DNA from 4 places in the Burkholderia cepacia ATCC 25416 genome. Region 4 is predicted to be linked to each of the others. Evidence: riboswitches for the same ligand, from Rfam matches in the RefSeq annotation. Region 4 holds a riboswitch; each other region holds the start of a gene.
The links. A riboswitch is a leader RNA that binds a small molecule or an ion and turns the genes downstream of it on or off. The one in region 4 is predicted to bind cobalamin.

Region 1: it holds a riboswitch for cobalamin, as region 4 does, so the genes downstream of both, APZ15_RS22965 (CbtB domain-containing protein) here and cobG (precorrin-3B synthase) in region 4, are expected to answer to the same signal.
Region 2: it holds a riboswitch for cobalamin, as region 4 does, so the genes downstream of both, APZ15_RS31265 (TonB-dependent receptor domain-containing protein) here and cobG (precorrin-3B synthase) in region 4, are expected to answer to the same signal.
Region 3: it holds a riboswitch for cobalamin, as region 4 does, so the genes downstream of both, APZ15_RS00110 (FecCD family ABC transporter permease) here and cobG (precorrin-3B synthase) in region 4, are expected to answer to the same signal.

What each region holds. Positions count from the first base shown of each region.
Region 1 covers NZ_CP012982.1:1,254,769-1,258,974, forward strand. Annotated here, with positions in the region: gene metE (5-methyltetrahydropteroyltriglutamate--homocysteine S-methyltransferase) at 1-109, opposite strand, end outside; gene APZ15_RS22955 (LysR family transcriptional regulator) at 235-1,143, shown strand; gene APZ15_RS22960 (CbtA family protein) at 1,166-1,888, opposite strand; gene APZ15_RS22965 (CbtB domain-containing protein) at 1,902-2,111, opposite strand; cobalamin riboswitch at 2,145-2,286, opposite strand; gene APZ15_RS22970 (histidine phosphatase family protein) at 2,335-2,907, shown strand; gene APZ15_RS22975 (inorganic phosphate transporter) at 3,083-4,206, shown strand, end outside.
Region 2 covers NZ_CP012982.1:3,137,411-3,141,616, reverse strand. Annotated here, with positions in the region: gene APZ15_RS31280 (Dabb family protein) at 1-437, opposite strand, end outside; gene APZ15_RS31275 (hypothetical protein) at 427-771, opposite strand; gene APZ15_RS31270 (helix-turn-helix transcriptional regulator) at 939-1,997, shown strand; cobalamin riboswitch at 2,087-2,279, shown strand; gene APZ15_RS31265 (TonB-dependent receptor domain-containing protein) at 2,622-4,206, shown strand, end outside.
Region 3 covers NZ_CP012981.1:22,555-26,760, reverse strand. Annotated here, with positions in the region: RNA gene ssrS (6S RNA) at 1-44, opposite strand, end outside; gene APZ15_RS00120 (cell division protein ZapA) at 126-440, opposite strand; gene APZ15_RS00115 (hypothetical protein) at 437-787, opposite strand; cobalamin riboswitch at 942-1,195, shown strand; gene APZ15_RS00110 (FecCD family ABC transporter permease) at 1,479-2,477, shown strand; gene APZ15_RS00105 (ABC transporter ATP-binding protein) at 2,474-3,289, shown strand; gene cobT (nicotinate-nucleotide--dimethylbenzimidazole phosphoribosyltransferase) at 3,342-4,206, shown strand, end outside.
Region 4 covers NZ_CP012981.1:2,811,165-2,815,370, forward strand. Annotated here, with positions in the region: gene APZ15_RS12960 (precorrin-8X methylmutase) at 1-262, opposite strand, end outside; gene cobG (precorrin-3B synthase) at 255-1,619, opposite strand; cobalamin riboswitch at 1,726-1,916, opposite strand; gene APZ15_RS12970 (hypothetical protein) at 2,059-2,355, shown strand; gene APZ15_RS12975 (bifunctional cobalt-precorrin-7 (C(5))-methyltransferase/cobalt-precorrin-6B (C(15))-methyltransferase) at 2,490-3,752, shown strand; gene APZ15_RS12980 (cobalt-precorrin-5B (C(1))-methyltransferase) at 3,752-4,206, shown strand, end outside.

The DNA of each region.
Region 1 (4,206 bases), on a different replicon from region 4:
CCTTCAGCTCGTCGCGCGACGATTCGCCCTTCCAGTAGCGTTCGAGACCGAACTTGAGTTCGCGCTTCGCACCGATGCGCGGGAAACCGAGGTTGTGTGTCGTGACCATGAGCTGCCGTCCAGAAGAAGTGAAGATCCGGCAGCCATCATAGGGATTTCATTCCATGAAATAAAATGGCATTATTTCATTCATCCATTAAATCTGTTCATGCATCCGTTGCACGAGCGATATCCATGCTGGAACGATTCCATCTCGTCGTGATCCGTGAAGTCGAGCGCCAGGGCTCACTGACCGCGGCCGCCCACGCGCTGCACCTCACGCAATCGGCACTCAGTCATACCGTCCGGAAAATCGAGCAGCAGCTCGGCACGCCGATCTGGGATCGGGAGGGCCGCGGCCTGCGGCTCACCCAGGGCGGGCAGTATCTGCTGAAGCTGGCGAACCGGCTGCTGCCGCAGTTCGAGCTCGCCGAGGAGCGGATGAAGCAGTACGCGAAGGGCGAGCGCGGCACGCTGCGCATCGGGATGGAGTGCCACCCGTGCTACCAGTGGCTGCTGAAGGTCGTGTCGCCTTACCTGTCGCGCTGGCCCGACGTCGACGTGGACGTGAAGCAGCGCTTCCAGTTCGGCGGCATCGGCGCCCTGTTCGGCTATGACATCGACGTGCTCGTGACGCCCGATCCGCTGAACAAGCCGGGCCTGCGCTTCGACCCCGTGTTCGACTACGAGCAGGTGCTGGTGGTCGCCGATTCGCACCGGTTCGCGAACGCCGATTACGTGACGCCCGAACAGCTGACCGACGAGATCCTGATCACCTATCCGGTCGAAACCGACCGGCTCGACATCTACAACCAGTTCCTGACGCCGGCCGGCATCGTGCCGAGGCGGCACAAGTCGATCGAGACGACCGACATCATGCTGCAGATGGTGGCGAGCGAGCGCGGCGTGGCCGCGCTGCCGAGATGGCTTGCCGACGAATACGCCGACCGGATGCCGGTCGTGCCGGTCAAGCTCGGCAAGAAGGGGATCGCGAAGCAGATCTTCCTCGGCATCCGCGAAGCGGACGCATCGATCGACTATCTGGCCGCGTTCGTCGCGCTGGCGCGCGAATCGACGGGGAGCGCGCCACGCATGCTGCGCTAGGCGTGCCCCGTTGCCGTGCGCGTCAGGCGGCGCGCATGCCGATGCGCTCGCCGCGCTCGACCCATGCGCCGAACAGCAGGCCGATCGTCGTCCACATGATCACCTGCATGCCGATGGCCGCCACGCGGAACTTCCACAGCAAGGCCGCCGGGAAATCGGCCGGCAACTCGCTGACAGACGGCAACCCGATCTGCACGGCCGCGATGATCGCGACGAACACGAGCCCGGCGACGATCGACGCGTTCCACTGGCCGAGCTTCGCCAGCAGATGGCGGCGCACGCTGACCGAGAACACCATCGTCGCGACGGAGATCGCGATCATCAGGAAGAACAGGCCCGTGCGATAGCCGATCGTGTCGGGGTCGCCGACCGACGGCGGATTGGCCGGGTACTTGAGGTTCGGCACGATCACGAGCGCGATGAACGCCGCCAGCGCGAGCCACGCGGCCAGCGGACGGGCCGGGAGGCGGCTGCCTCGCCCGTAGGCATACGCGAAGACCAGCGAGAACAGCCCGCCGAATGCCGCGCCATAGGTCACGACGCCCGTCAGCAAGCCGAGGCCGGCCTGCGTGTGGCGGCTGACCAGCTCCGGCTCCGGTGCGTCGCCCTTGGCGGCGTCGGCTTTTTCTTCAAAAGAGATTGCCTGATCGACTTGCGGTTCGCCGACGACCTTCGCGAAACCGAACGTGAGGAGGCCTGCGGCGATGCCTGCGAGCATCCCGCGCATGAGCAGCTTTCCGACCATCGTGAACTCCGCGTCAGTGGCAGGGGAAGCCGAGCAGGTGGCGGCCGTCGTGGACGAATTCGTGGACGTACATGCCCGGCACGAGCGACGTCGCACCTTGTTCCGCGCCGACGAAATAAAGCGCGAGCAACAGGATCAGGCCGACGAACACGGCCCACGGCAACAGTTCACGGACGGGGATGGGCGCCGGCACGACCGCCGGCTTCAGCACTGCTTCGCTCATGGATGCACCTCAGGGGAATCGCGCCCCGACAAATGTTGGATGGGTACGAAGGCAGGTCTGGCTTCCGGGATCATCGATCACCGGTTACAGTGGCGCGACCGCGCCGGGCTTGCACCGGCTTCCGCGCTTCGTATCGGGCGAATTGTACGCGCGAACGTTCGCGTATTGAAGAAGCGCTGCCAGGCGGACACGTGCGTCCGTCCCGGATCATCCGAAAACCGACATGAACATGCCTACCTCGCTGCGCCTGATCGCACACGCATCGACCCGGGCGATGCGCACCGGCGCGTTTCCCGACGACGATCCGCTCGATACACGCGGGCTCGCCGAAGCCGCTGCGCTACGCGGCCGGTGGGCAGGTACCGCCGGCGCGCTCCTGCTGTGCAGCCCCGCATGCTGCGCGCGGCAGACCGCCGATGCGCTCGGACTTCATGTCGACATCGACGACGCACTGCGCGACATCGATTACGGCAACTGGCGAGGCCAGCGCCTGCACGACCTCGCACGCGACTTGCCGGACGAACTGGATGCGTGGATCGCAGACCCGTCGGCGTCGCCGCACGGCGGTGAATCGTTCGAAGCCGCCATGCACCGCGTCGGCACATGGTTGAACGGGCTGCGGCAAGATCGCGACATCGTCGCAATCACGCATGCGCCAATCGTCCGCGCGGCCATCGCCCATGTGCGGCGGATGGATTCGAAGGCAGCGGCCCGCATCGACGTCGCGCCGCTGTCCTGCACGACGCTTGTTGCGTCACCGAACGGATGGACGTTGAGCGCGGACCGCAACGCGTAGAGCGCCATTGCGCTCACTATGTGGACGACGATGCGGGCCGGCACGTCACGTTGCGCATACACGCCTTCAATCGCCTTACACGTCGGCAAGACACGCCGTTCGTGGTCCCGACTGTCATCAAACTGACTGCTGGCCGCAGATAGGATCGGACGCGGTTCCCTCACGAGATGGCGTCATGAATCAACCTGCTTCGTCCGCACCGAACAACCCGGGCTCCGTCGAACGCACCAGACAGGTCGGCTATGCCGTCTTCCTGCTGGTGCTGGCGCTCGGCGCGCTCTATATCGCCACGCACCTGATCGACGATCTGTCGCCGATCCGCGAAGGCAAGCTGTTCCCGTACCTGCTGCTCGGCGCGGCGCTGCTGATCGCGCTCGGCTTCGAATTCGTCAACGGCTTCCACGACACCGCGAACGCGGTCGCCACCGTGATCTATACGCACTCGCTGACGCCGAACGTCGCGGTGATCTGGTCCGGCATGTGGAACTTCCTCGGCGTGATGGTCTCGAGCGGTGCCGTTGCGTTCGGCATCCTGCAGTTGCTGCCGGTCGAGCTGATCCTGCAGGTCGGCAGCGGCGCGGGCTTCGCGATGGTGTTCGCGCTGCTGATCGCCGCCATCGTGTGGAACCTCGCGACCTGGTATTTCGGGTTGCCGTCGTCGAGTTCGCATACGCTGATCGGTTCGATCATCGGTGTGGGGCTGATGAACCAGCTGATGCACGGGCCGTCCGGCACGAGCGGCGTCGACTGGGGCCAGGCGCTCGGTGTCGGCAAGTCGCTGCTGTTCTCGCCGATCGTCGGCTTTCTGTGCGCAGCGCTGCTGCTGCTCGTGCTGAAGACGCTCGTGCGGGTTCCGGAGTTGTACAAGGAGCCGCCGAAAGACCAGCCGCCGCCGTTCTGGATTCGCTGCCTGCTGATCCTGACCTGCACGGGCGTGTCGTTTGCGCACGGGTCGAACGACGGGCAGAAAGGGATGGGGCTCATCATGCTGATCCTGATCGGCACGGTGCCGACCGCCTATGCGCTGAACAAGGCCGTCACGCCGGCCGAGACGCAGACCTTCGTGGCGGTCGCGAACCAGGCGGCCGCGACGTTCGGGAAGTACACGAACGGCGTCGCGCCGTCCGCGAACCCGCGTGCCGACGTCGAGCGCTACGTGCAGCATCGCGAACTGACGCCCGCGGTGCTGCCGGCCGTCCAGCAGTTGTCGACGTCGCTCGCGACCGCGGTCGGCACGTCGGGCTCGATGGCAGCCGTGCCGCAGCGCGACGTCGACAACGTGCGCAACACGATGTATCT
Region 2 (4,206 bases), on a different replicon from region 4:
CAGTTGCGGATGCCGGGCATGTACGCGGGCATGCGCAGCAGTTCGCGTTCGAGCGCGGCGACCTGCGCGGCGCCGGCCTGCGGCCGCACGCGCAGCATCAGCGTGCGCCACACGCCGTCGCGCAGCGCGGGTTCGCGCAGGCCGCCGCCGATCGCGCGGCACACGGCGCCGTCGATGCGTACGATGCCGGGCAGTTGCGCGAGCGCGGCGAAATCCGCCGTGCCGTCGGCCGCGCCGTTGGCTGTGCAGTTGGCCGCCGAATCGTCGCGCAGCACGTCGAGCGTGTAGTCGCCCGCGCCCCAACTGCCGTCCTGGTTGCGCGCCAGCGCCACACGTTTCGCCCCGGCCAGCGCGTGTGCCGCTTCGTGCAACGCGCGTTCGATGCCACCGGCGTCGCGATCCCCCGACACGAACACCTGTGCCGTGTCATGCCGCATGATCGACCTCCGTCAGCGCGGGCAGCGGCGCATCGGCGTCCGTCATCACATGGCGGCGGCGCACGTCGCACCGCACGTCGACCGCCATCCAGAAACCGACCACGCCGGCATCCGTCAGCGCACGCATCCGGTAGTAGGCCGGCGCATCGGCCACGTGCCAGGTCAGCCACAGCGTGCTCGGCTGCCCCGGCACCGCAACGGGCGGCGACACCCAGTGGCCGGCCGCCGTCAGCCCGCGTGCCGCATGGCCCGGCAGGTAGCGGTCGCGCAGCAGCGCAAGCACGTCGGGAATGCGCTCGGGCGCGAGCGTGATTTCGTCTACGATCTGGATCATTCGCGTGTCGTCCGTGGTCGTTCGTGACAGGGATCGGCGGCCGGCCTACGCCGTTCCGGCGAGGCCGCGGGCGGCCGGCGTGGATAGCATTCTTGCGTGGCGGCGATGAGCGGGCCCCTACCGGCCCGCTCACCAGCCCCTGTTGCAACGATCAGATCGGGAAACTCATGAAACAGCGCGCCATGCCGGCCCGCGGCCGCATCCTGCCGGGCCTCGGCGCGCGCCTGCTGAGCGAACTCACGCGCAGCGGCGCGCCGCCGGCCGACCGCGAGGCGCAGCAGCCTCGCCCGGCGGCAACACCGGGCGATTTCGTCGCGCTGTACCGCGACGCGATCGAGCGGCTCGAGGCGCGGGTCGCGCGCGGCGACGGTCACCCGCCGATGCGCAAGCGCGAAGTCGACCTGATGTGCCGCTGCCTGCTGAGTTGCGCGACGCTCGCCGACGTGATCCGCTGTGCGGCCGAGTTCTGCGAAATGCTGCAGCCGCGCGCCGGTCACCTGACGCTTGCGGTGCGCGACGGGCGTGCGCTGTTCCGGATGGATTCGCTGCGGCGTACGCGCAGCCCGGCCGCGTGCCTGGTCGACCTGACCGGGCTGTTCTGCTACCTGCAGCTGTTCGGCTGGCTGATCGGGCAGCCGTTGCGGCCGACCGACGTGTGGCTCGGCCATCCGCGCCGCGACGACGCGATGCCACTGCTCGGACTGTTCAATGCGCCGGTTGAAGTGGGCCGCAAGACCTACGGTTTCGCGTTCGATGCGGCGCGACTCGCGTGCCGCGTGATCCGGCAGCCGGCCGAGCTCGACGCGTTTCTCGTCGATTTTCCGTTTCGCCTGATCGATGCGGCACCGGCCGTCGTGTCGTGGACGCAGCAGGTGCGCGGTTTCCTCGATGCGGCGCTCGCGCACGAACAGGCGTTGCCGGCACTCGCCGAACTGGCCGCGTGGCTCGGCGTCAGCGAGGCGACGTTGCGGCGGCGGCTGGCGGCCGAGCACACCGGTTATCACGCGCTGAAGGAGCAGTGTCTCGCCGAAGCCGCGCAACGCTGCCTGCGCGAATCGGACTGGCCGGTCGCGCGGGTCGCCGCGCATCTCGGGTTCGGCGGCGAGGAGGCGTTTCGCCGCGCGTTCGTCCGGTGGACGGGGGTCGCACCGAGCCGGTTCAGGCGCGATCGCACGGCTTCGAACCACCCTGTTTCATCAGACATGAAACGCGGCGCCGACGCATGAAAGAAAGGATTTAGAAAGGATTTGCCCGGCAATGACGTTTTTTCGCATCCCTGCGTCGCCGGATATTTGACGCGGCGGCGCGCGCGCCATTACCCTTGCGCGCTGATGGTGCCCGGAGACGGGATCAAAAGGGAACGCAGGAGAGGCCATGCCTCGAATCTGCGGCTGCCCCCGCAACTGTGAGCGGTGAATTCGTGCCACTGCGTGCCACTGGGAAACCGGGAAGGCCCGCACGAATGACGACCCGCGAGCCAGGAGACCTGCCATCGACCCGAGGTCCAGGCAGCCGCACCGGGCGGGGTGTCCCGGCGCGCCAGGCACCGCCGTTGGCGGTCGCCCGCTGCATGGACGGCCCGACCTCAGGATCCGCCCGATGTCCATTGTTACCGCATCCGCTTCCGCACCGGAAGCGCCGCGCCGGCACGCCGCCGGCCTGCACGGCCCGCCCGCACGCGCGTGCCGTTCCCTATCGACTGCGTCCGCCGGCGTGCACCGCGCCGACGCCCGCGACACCGGCCTGCCCGGCCCGGTCGCGCGATAACCCGATCACCGATAACAAGACCGGTGCTGCGCGCCGCCCGCTCACGATCGACGCCGGCGCAGCCCGACGACAACGACAGCCTCATGAAGATTCGACACCTCCTTGCCACGTCCGCCGCGACCGCGCTCCTCTCGCCCCTCGCCCACGCCGCCGGCGACACCGCGGTTTCGCAACCGGCCCCGGCCGCCGAAGGCACCGACCTGCCGACGATCAACGTGACCGACACGCGGCGCCTGCCCGAGTCGTTCGACCAGCGTTATGCGACGACCCAGGTGCTCACGCGCACCGATCTCGACCGGCTGTCGCCGAGCGACCCGAGCATCACGCAGGCGCTTGCGACGCTGCCCGGCGTGACCGTCTCGCAGAGCGGCGGCCCCGGTTCGTCCGCGTCGGTCAGCATCCGCGGCTCGTCGGCCAACCAGGTCGCCGTGTTCATCGACGGCATCCGGATCGGTTCGCCGACCACCGGCATCGCGCCGTGGGCCGACTTGCCGACCGAAGCGTTCGAACGCGTGGAGGTGATTTCGGGGCCGGCAGCCGCGTCGTTCGGCGCCAATGCGATGGGCGGCGTCGTGCAGCTCTTCACGCGCCGCGCCGCCAACCAGCCGAACCAGACGACCGTGTCGTTCGGCGGCGGGTCGAACAAGACGTTCGACACGCAACTCCGCACGTCGGGCACGGTGCCGTCGACCGGGCCGCTCGCCGCGCTCGGCGGGCTCACCTACTCGCTCGGCCTGCGCTCGTACAACACGGCCGGCATCGACTCGACGCGGCCCGTGCTGCCGTACCATGAGGCCGGCCGCAACCCGTACCACGCGCAGGATCTCGATGCGCGCCTCGGCTACGCGCGCGACAACTGGTCGATCTCGACGTTCGCGCTGTATCACCGGTCCGATCTGTCCTACGACAACAGCGGTTATGCGAACCGCCAGCTCGATCATCAGCTGACGACCGGTATCGCGTTCCATCTCGACATCACGCCCGACACGCAGTTCGACCAGTCGTTCGGTTATGCGAACGATCGCCAGTTCCTCTACGCGAGCGATCCGGCCATCCCGACCGACCAGATCAATTCGCAGCGCATCAGCACGTCGACGTCGTTGACGCATCAGGAACGCGGGTTCCACCTGTTCGGGCTGCCGCTGTCGGGCGAGACCAAGCTCGCGTACGACTTCACGCGCGAGCAGGCGTTCCTGCCGGTCGATATTCCGGGCGGCATACCGACGCGCAACGATTCCGCGTTCTCGCTGCATCAGTCGGCGACGCTCGGCAGCGTGACGATGTTCCTCGCGGGGCGCCATGAAATCATCGCCGGGCAGTCGGTGAATACGGGTAACGCGGCGCTGTCGTGGGCGATCACGCCGGTGTATACGGCGCGCGTGTCGTACGGCAATGCGTTCAAGCTGCCGACGTTCAACGACCTGTACTACCCCGGCTACGGCAATCCGGGGCTCAGCCCGGAACGCAACACGTCGGTCGAGGCCGCGGTCGATGCGAACACGTCGTACGGTACGTTCACGGCCGCGATCTACGACACGCGGGTCACCAACCTGATCGCGTATAACCCGGCGACGTTTTCGCCGATGAACATCGGTCGCGCGCATATTCGCGGCGTCGACCTGTCGTACAAGGGGACGATCGGCCGCTCGACGCCGGTGAGCGTCGCGG
Region 3 (4,206 bases), 2.8 Mb from region 4:
TTGGTTCAAGGAATATATGACCTTGGCGAACCAGGCAGGGAAGCTGACTGAACTGTGATTCGATGCGCCAATTTGACCACCGTTGATCGCCGAGATCAAGGGGAATCGACGCATCGATTAAAACGTTACTGCGTCTCGTGCTGTGCGAGCACCGCGCCGAGCTGTTCGTTCATCTGGTGCATTGTACGACGGATTTCCTCCGCCGGAAATGCTTCACCGTGCCGCACGCTCGTTTGCAGCCGCAGCAATTCGGAAGCGAGCGACAGCGCCGCCATCACGGCGATGCGATCGGTGCCGCGTACCGAGCTGTTCGAGCGGATTTTCGACATTTCGGCGTCGACGCGCGCGACCGCTTCGAGCAGTGCCGCTTCGGTCTCGGCCGAGCAGGCGAGCCGATAGGCCTGACCGAGAATCGAGACTTCGATCTGCTTGGTGCTCATGCATGTTCTCCGTGGCTGGCCGCGTCATCGCCATCCGTACGCGCCTGCGCATCCAGCAGGTCGAGCTGGTTGTCGGCTTGCTCCGCACTTTTCGAGCGCGGCAGCTTTTCGAGAATCGCGTTCAGTTTCACCTGGGCGTCGTCGATCTTTGCCGACAGCGTGTCGCGCTCGGCCGCGAGCGCATTGCGTTCGTCGCGCAGTTGCGCGAGTTCCGCGCGGACCGTGTCCGCGTCCGCGCGCAATTGCGCGACCTGCTCCTCGAGCGCGAGCCGTTCCGAGTGATAGCGCTTGTTCAGCGAAATCAGACGGCCAATATTTTGAGATAGGGTTTCGAGTTCGTTGAGCATTTGCTGCGTCCTCTAAAGACCCAGCATTTTAGCGCGGAATAACGCGCAAACCGACATCTGTAACGTTTCCAGTCGTAACACCCCTGCTTCTTGCCGCGAATCGGCGCGTCACGTGCGTGTCCGGATGCTTCCTTGACGCTCGTGCGACCCGCTCCTAAACTGGCGCCGCCTCGGTGCTCGCGCGTGCAACGCGCGGTTAAACGGGAAGCAGGGCGCGGGCTCCGCCAGGAAGCCGCCAACCTGCGCTGCCCCCGCAACGGTAAGCGGCCGCGTTGCATGACGCAGGCCGGCTCGGGCGCGTTCCGCATGCACGTTTCGCATGCGGACGCGGGCCACTGCGCGTTTTCGCGCGGGAAGGCGAGCCGGACCGCCGCCAGCCCGGATACCGGCCGAGGCGGGGAGCCCGCACGGGCTTCGTGACGCGCGGCCTGCGGGGAAGCGGGGCGCGCAGTGCTTCACGGGATTGATCTTCGATGCTGACCCCAATCGTCGGCGGCGCCGATTTCTGCCATCTTGATGACGTTCTCGAACCGGGCGACCGCCGGGAGGTCGCCGCGCGCGTCGATCACCTGACCGCAAGGACCACGAGCTTGGGTATGCCTGCAACACGCTGCACTGCGCCGATGTCGCGCCCGGCCCGCAGCGGTAGCGCACCGATGCGCGCAGTGTCGTCCGTCGCGCGGAGGGCCGCATGAGCGCCGCGCGCGCCACCGCGATCTGGGCCGCATTGGCCGCGGCGGTCGCGTTGCTGTTCGTCGCGTCGCTGTCGATCGGCAGCGTGCCGATGTCGCCGTGGCAGGCGCTCGCGTCGCTCGTGCCGCATGGCGGCGACGCGCTGTTCGCCGACATCGTCCGCACGCTGCGCCTGCCGCGCGCGCTCGCGGGCTTCGCGTGCGGTGCGCTGCTCGCGCTGGCCGGCTCGTTGTTGCAGGTGCTGCTGCGCAACCCGCTCGCCGATCCGTACGTGCTCGGCGTGTCCGGCGGTGCGGCCGGCTTCGCGCTCGTCGCGATGATCGCGGGCGGCGCATGGTGGCTCGTCGATGTGTCGGCGTTCGCCGGCTCGCTCGTGTCGGTCGCGCTCGTGCTCGGACTCGCGCGCCGCGAGTTGGGGCGCGGCGAGGCGCGCGATGCGTCGCCGCGGCTGCTGCTCACGGGCGTCGTGATCGCGGCGGGGTGGGGCGCGCTCGTCACGCTGCTGCTGTCGCTCGCGCCCGATGCGCGGCTGCGCGGCATCATCTTCTGGCTGACGGGCGACCTGAACGGCGTGAGCACACCGTGGTTCGCGTGGGGCGCGCTGCTGCTGGCCGCGTGCATCGCACTGCCGGCCGCGCCGCAACTGAACGTGCTGCTGCGCGGCGATGCGACGGCGCTCGCGCTCGGCGTGCCCGTCGCGCGCCTGCGTGTGCGGATCTATCTCGTCGCGTCGCTGGCCGCCGCGGCCGCAGTGACGACCGCCGGCACGATCGGCTTCGTCGGCCTCGTCGTGCCGCACGCGCTGCGGCTCGCATTCGGCAACGACCAGCGGATGTTGCTGCCGGCCGCGATGCTCGCGGGCGGCGGTGGCGTGATGGCCGCCGACCTGCTCGCACGCACCGCGATCGCGCCCGCGCAACTGCCGGTCGGCGTGATGACCGCGTTGATCGGCGTGCCGGTGTTCCTGTGGATGTTGCTCAGGAGGCCGATGCGATGACCCGTGCCGCATTGCGCGCCAGCGGCGACGAGATGAGCTGCGCGGCCGTCGGCCTGACGCTGAAGGCTGGCGCGCGCACGCTGCTCGACGGCTTCACGCAGGCGTTCCGTCCGGGCGAGATCTGGTGCGTCGCGGGGCCGAACGGCGCGGGCAAGACGACGCTGCTGGCGACCCTCGCGGGGCTGCAGCCGCCGGCCGGCGGACACGTCGCGATCGACGGCCGGCCGCTTTCCGCATGGCCGCCCGCGCAGCTCGCGCAGCGCCGCGCGCTGATGCCGCAGCAACTGCACGACGCATTCAGCGCGACCGTGTTCGATACGGTCTTGCTCAACCGCTTTCCGTATCTCGGCGGCTGGGGCTGGGAGCGCGACGGCGACCGCGCGGCCGCGCGCGACGCGCTGGCGACCTTCGACCTGACCGCGCTTGCGTCGCGCGACGTGCTGTCGCTGTCGGGCGGCGAGCGGCAGCGCGTCGCGCTGGCCGCGACGCTGTGTCAGGACGCGCCGTTGATGCTGCTCGACGAACCGCTCGCGCATCTCGACCTCCATCACCAGATCGATTGCCTGACCGCGCTGGCCGCCTGGCTCGACGCGGGCCCGCGCGCGGTGCTGTTCTCGTGCCATGATCTGAACCTCGCGCGGCGTTTCGCGACGCATGCGCTGTTGCTCGACGGCCGTGGCCACGCGTGGGCCGGCCCCGTGCACGACGTGCTGACACCCGAGCGCGCGAGCGACGCGTTCGGTTATCCGCTCGTGCTGATCCGCGAGAACGGCCGCGATGCGCTGCTGCCGGCGTGGCCCGAGCGACAATGACGTTTCCTTTTCCGATGCGCGGTGCACGCCGCGCCCACGACACGGTTTCCCGATGACGACCCCGACCCACTTCCCGCCCGCGATCGCACCGCTCGACGATGCGCTGCGCAAGCGCCTGCAGCATGTGATCGACCACAAGACCAAGCCGCCCGGCAGCCTCGGCCAGCTCGAGGCAGTCGCGCTGCAGGTCGGCCTGATCCAGCACACCGAGCGGCCGGTCGTGCAGCGTCCCGTGATGATCGTGTTCGCCGGCGATCACGGGATTGCCGCCGAAGGCGTGAGCCCCTATCCGCAAGCGGTGACCGCGCAGATGGTCGCGAACTTCCTCGCCGGCGGCGCGGCAATCAACGCGTTCTCGGGCGTCTCGCAGAGCACGCTCGAGATCGTCGATGCGGGCGTCGCGTCGCCGCTGCCGCTGTCCGACCGCCTGGTGTCGCTGCCGGTCGCGCGCGGCACGCGCAACTTCGCGACGGAACCTGCGATGACGCGCGACGAGGCGATGACGGCGCTCGCGGCCGGCGCGGCGCGCGTGCGCCTGCACGCATCGCTCGGCACGAACGTGATCGGCTTCGGCGAGATGGGGATCGCGAACACGTCGTCGGCCGCGTGCCTGATGAGCCGCCTGCTCGGCGTGCCGATCGACGCGTGCGTCGGGCGCGGCACGGGCCTCGACGACCAGGGCCTCGCGCACAAGCGCGCGGTGCTCGGCCGTGCGCTCGTCAAGCACTCGCACGCGATCGCGCCGCTCGACGTGCTCGCGACGTTCGGCGGCTTCGAGATCGCGATGATGACGGGCGCGTATCTCGCAGCCGCGAGCGAACGGATGACGATCCTCGTCGACGGCTTCATCGCGACGGCCGCATTGCTCGTCGCCGAGCGCATCGCGCCCGGCGTGCGCGACTACTGCGTGTTCTCGC
Region 4 (4,206 bases):
GCCGCGCGCGCGTGATGCCTTCGGCGACCATGCGCGCGTCGCACAGGATCGGCGCGCCGGCCGCGAGCGCCGTGCGGCCCGCCGTGCCGGCACCGGCCGAGAAGCGCAGGTCGTAGACGACGTCGACCATCCCGCACGCATGGATCACGCGCACCGCGAGTTTCTCGAGGTCGGGCGGAACCTGCGACAGGTCGGCCTCGGCGCGGATCGTCGCGAACGACTGGCGGTAGATTTCCTGCCCGTCGCGAATGTAGTCAAGCATCGGTGGTGTCCTGGCTGTGCCGCGCGCCCGTCAGTCGGGCCGCGGCCTGGTCAATCGTCAGATGGCGCGCGAGCGGGGCGCCGAGGCCCGCGGCCGCATCGCGCCGGTAAAGGTCGTAGTGCGCGGGCGCAACCGCGACGAGCGTGTGCGTCGCGGGATGCGGCAGCGCGCAATGGCGCTCGCAGCCGGTCAGGTGCACGTCGACCGCATGGCCGATGCGCGCGGCGAGCGCGAGCGCGTCGTGTTTCGTGTCGGCGCGCGCTTTCGCGCAGCCCGCGCTGCCGGTGCACGCGACGAGCGGCGCCAGCGGGTCGGACGACGCGCAGACGAGGCCGAGCGATGCCAGCGCATCGAGCGTGGCCGGCGCGCGTTCACGCGGGACGCGATGCATGAACACGCCTTGCCAGGGCGTCATCGACAGCGTGCCGTCGCCGTCGGTTTCGGCCAGCGCGGCGAGCCGTTCCAGTTGCGTGGCGTCGAGCCGGCCGAGCGGGAATTGCGCGCCGACGTGGCAGCGCGCGGTATCGCGCGACGGATGTACGCCGAAACGCAGCGCCGGATCGGTGCGCGCGCGGCGCCAGCCGGCGAGCGCCGGATCGGCCGCAAGCGCGAACGGCACATAGTGCTGCGCGCGCTCGAGCAGCGCGCGTTCGCCGCAGGTCGCGAGCAGGGCACGCATCCGCGTGACGTCCGCCGGCGCGAGATCGAGGAACGCGAGCAGCAGCGCGCGGACCAGCGCGACACCTTGATCGGGCGCGACATCGACCGAGGCCGGTCGGTCGTCGTGCGCGACCGGCGGGCAGCCGGCCAGCCCGGCCGCGATGCGCATCGCACCGTCGCCGCGACGCCATGCGGCGAGCCAGATGTCGTGCGGATGATCGAGCGCCGCAACCGATTCGCCGCCGTCGAGCTGGATCGAGAATTTCGGCGACAGCTCGCCACGGCGCGGCTCGCGCGCCAGCATGTCGAGGAGCGGCGCGGCGAGCGCGCGGCCGTCGACGAGGGCGGCGGGGTCGTCACCGGCGAGCGGGCTGAGCATCACGTTGCGGACGTCGTCGCTCGCGGCGAGCGCGGCGGTATCGGCGACGGCATCCGCGGTGGCGTCGACGGACGGGCCGAGGCCCGCGTCGAGCAACGCGCGTATCAGCGCGTCGGCCGCGCCGTCGCGAATGCCGCGCAGCTGGAGATTCGCGCGATTGGTCGCGTCGATCGCACCGGAGCCGCAGGCACGCGCAGCGGCGGCGATCGCGCGCGCCTGATGCGCATCGAGCCGGCCGCCCGGCAGCTTGATCCGGCACAGCCCGCCGTCGGCGGCCGCGACCACGCGCACGAGCCCCGGGCAAGCCGACGGGCGCACGACGGGCGACGCAGGAATCGAATCGGGGGCGGAACTCACGGGGTACCGGGGCAGTGTCGCGCCGCGGCCAACGCGTCGGTACACCCCGCCCGACGCCGACTGGCACGCACGCACTTTCTGGCCGGCAGGTCTCCTGGCTGACAGGTCGGCGCCGGCTCCCGGCCTTCCCGGCGAAACCAGTGGCATGAGGGGGAGATCGGCTCGCTGTCTACAGTTGCGGGGGCAGCCACAGCGGCGCGTGGGGCGCCCTGTGTTCCCTCTTCGGCCCCGAAGGGCACCGGCGAACGAACGGCCGTAGGATACCCGATTTTCGCGACGATCCGGCATCGGCGGTACGTCGCGCAACCGCGTCGCAGCATGGCCGCAGACGGTTTTGCGCTGTCTCGCAAATGGTAGGATTGGCGCCTCGACATCAGATCGGCGACCGCCGGCATCCGCCATGAAACTCGGCAGGACGGAACTGTTCGGCATGGGCATCGCACTGGGCCTGCTGGCCATCCCCGCATGGGTCCTGCTCGCGTGCGTGCTGATCCCGCTTGCACCGTCGGCCGAGTGGCCGAAGAATGTCGGGCTCGCCGGCCTCGGCGTGCCGATCGTCGCGGGCGGCACGCTCCTGTACAGGAAAAGCGGGACGCGGCCGCTCATGTGGCTGCTGCTCGGCTGGCTGCTGATCGCGTCGATCGGCGGCATGGTTCTGGCCTTGCTGACGTTTGTCGTCGGCGTGCCGCTCGGGTGACGTCGCCGCTGCATCGCACCGAAGGGCGTGCGTGGCGCGAAAGCGGATCGGGATCAGCAACGAATCAACGCGCGGCGCTCCGGCAGCCGCGCATCGCAACAAACGGGATGGAATCGAACGATGGGGAAGGGTGCATGACGGCGTGGCTGACGGTAGTGGGCATCGGCGACGACGGTTACGCGGGGCTCGGCCGCAGCGCGCGCCGCGCGCTGCTCGACGCGACGCTCGTCGTCGGCGCGAAGCGGCATCTCGACATGCTGCCCGCGCGGCTGCCGGCCGCGCGCGAAGCGTGGCCGTCGCCGTTCGACCTTGCGGGCGTGCTTGCACGGCGCATGTCGCCCGTCTGCGTGCTCGCCAGCGGCGACCCGATGCTGTTCGGCGTCGGCGCCACGCTCGCGCGCTCGCTGTCCCCTGACGAATGGCGCGTGCTGCCCGCGCCGTCGTCGCTGTCGCTGGCGGCCGCACGCCTCGGCTGGGCACTGCAGGATGTCGGCGCGGTTTCGCTCGTCGGCCGTCCGCTTGCGGCGCTCGCGCGCCACCTGCTGCCGGGCCGCCGCCTGTTCGTGCTGAGCGCCGACGGCCGGACGCCGGCCGCCGTCGCGGCCGAACTCGTCGCACGCGGCTTCGGGCCGACGCGCATCAGCGTGTTCGAGCATCTGGGCGGCCCGCTCGAGCGGCGTCTCGACGGGCTCGCGCAGGACTGGCGCGTCGCCGAAACGGCCGCGCTCAATCTGGTCGCGCTCGACTGCCGGGCCGGCCCCGACGCGCCGCGCCGCGCGCTCACACCCGGCCTGCCCGACGATGCGTACCGCCACGACGGCCAGCTCACCAAGCGCGACCTGCGCGCGATGACGCTCGGCCGCCTCGCGCCCGTGCCCGGCGAGCTGCTGTGGGACGTCGGCGCCGGTAGCGGCTCGATCGGCATCGAATGGATGCGCGCGCATCCGTCATGCCAGGCGATCGCGATCGAAGCGCATGCGGAGCGGCAGCGCTTCATCGAGCACAACCGCGACGCGCTCGGCGTGCCGGGCCTGCAACTCGTCGCGGGCCGCGCACCCGATGCGCTCGCGGGGCTCGCCGCGCCCGACGCGATTTTCATCGGCGGCGGGGCGACCGCGGCCGGCGTGCTCGACGCGTGCTGGGTATCGCTGAAGCCCGGCGGCCGGCTGGTCGCGAACGCGGTCACGCTGCAGGGCGAACTGGCGCTCGCCGCATGGCGCGAGACGCATGGCGGCACGCTCACGCGCGTGTCGCTCGCGCATGCCGAGCCGCTCGGCCGCTTCGACACCTGGCGTCAGCCGCTGCCGGTCACGCTGTACGACGTGCGCAAGCCGGACACGGTCGACATGGCCGACACGGCGGCTTCGCCGGCCACGACGCATACAACGGACGCGTGATGCGCGACGAAACCCCCGAACAGCCCGCGCCGCTACGCTTCGGCTACACGACCGGCAGTTGCGCGACCGCGACGTCGCTCGCCGCCGCGCGGCTGCTGCTCGCGGGGCGTGCGGACGACGCGGTCGAGATCGTGCTGCCGAAGGGGCAGCGCGTGATGATGCGGCTCGATTTCTGCCGGACGACGGCCGACGGCGCGGAAGCCGGCACGATCAAGGATGCCGGCGACGATCCGGACGTCACGCACGGCGCGCTGATCTTCGCGCGTGTCGCGCTCGCGGCGGCGCCCGGCGTGCGTTTTCATGCGGGGCCGGGTGTCGGCACGGTCACGCGCGCGGGGCTGACGCTGCCGGTCGGTGAACCGGCGATCAACCCGGTGCCGCGCCGGATGATGACGACGCACCTGGAAGCGCTGGCGGCCGAGCATGGGTATGCGGGCGGCTTCGACGTGACGAT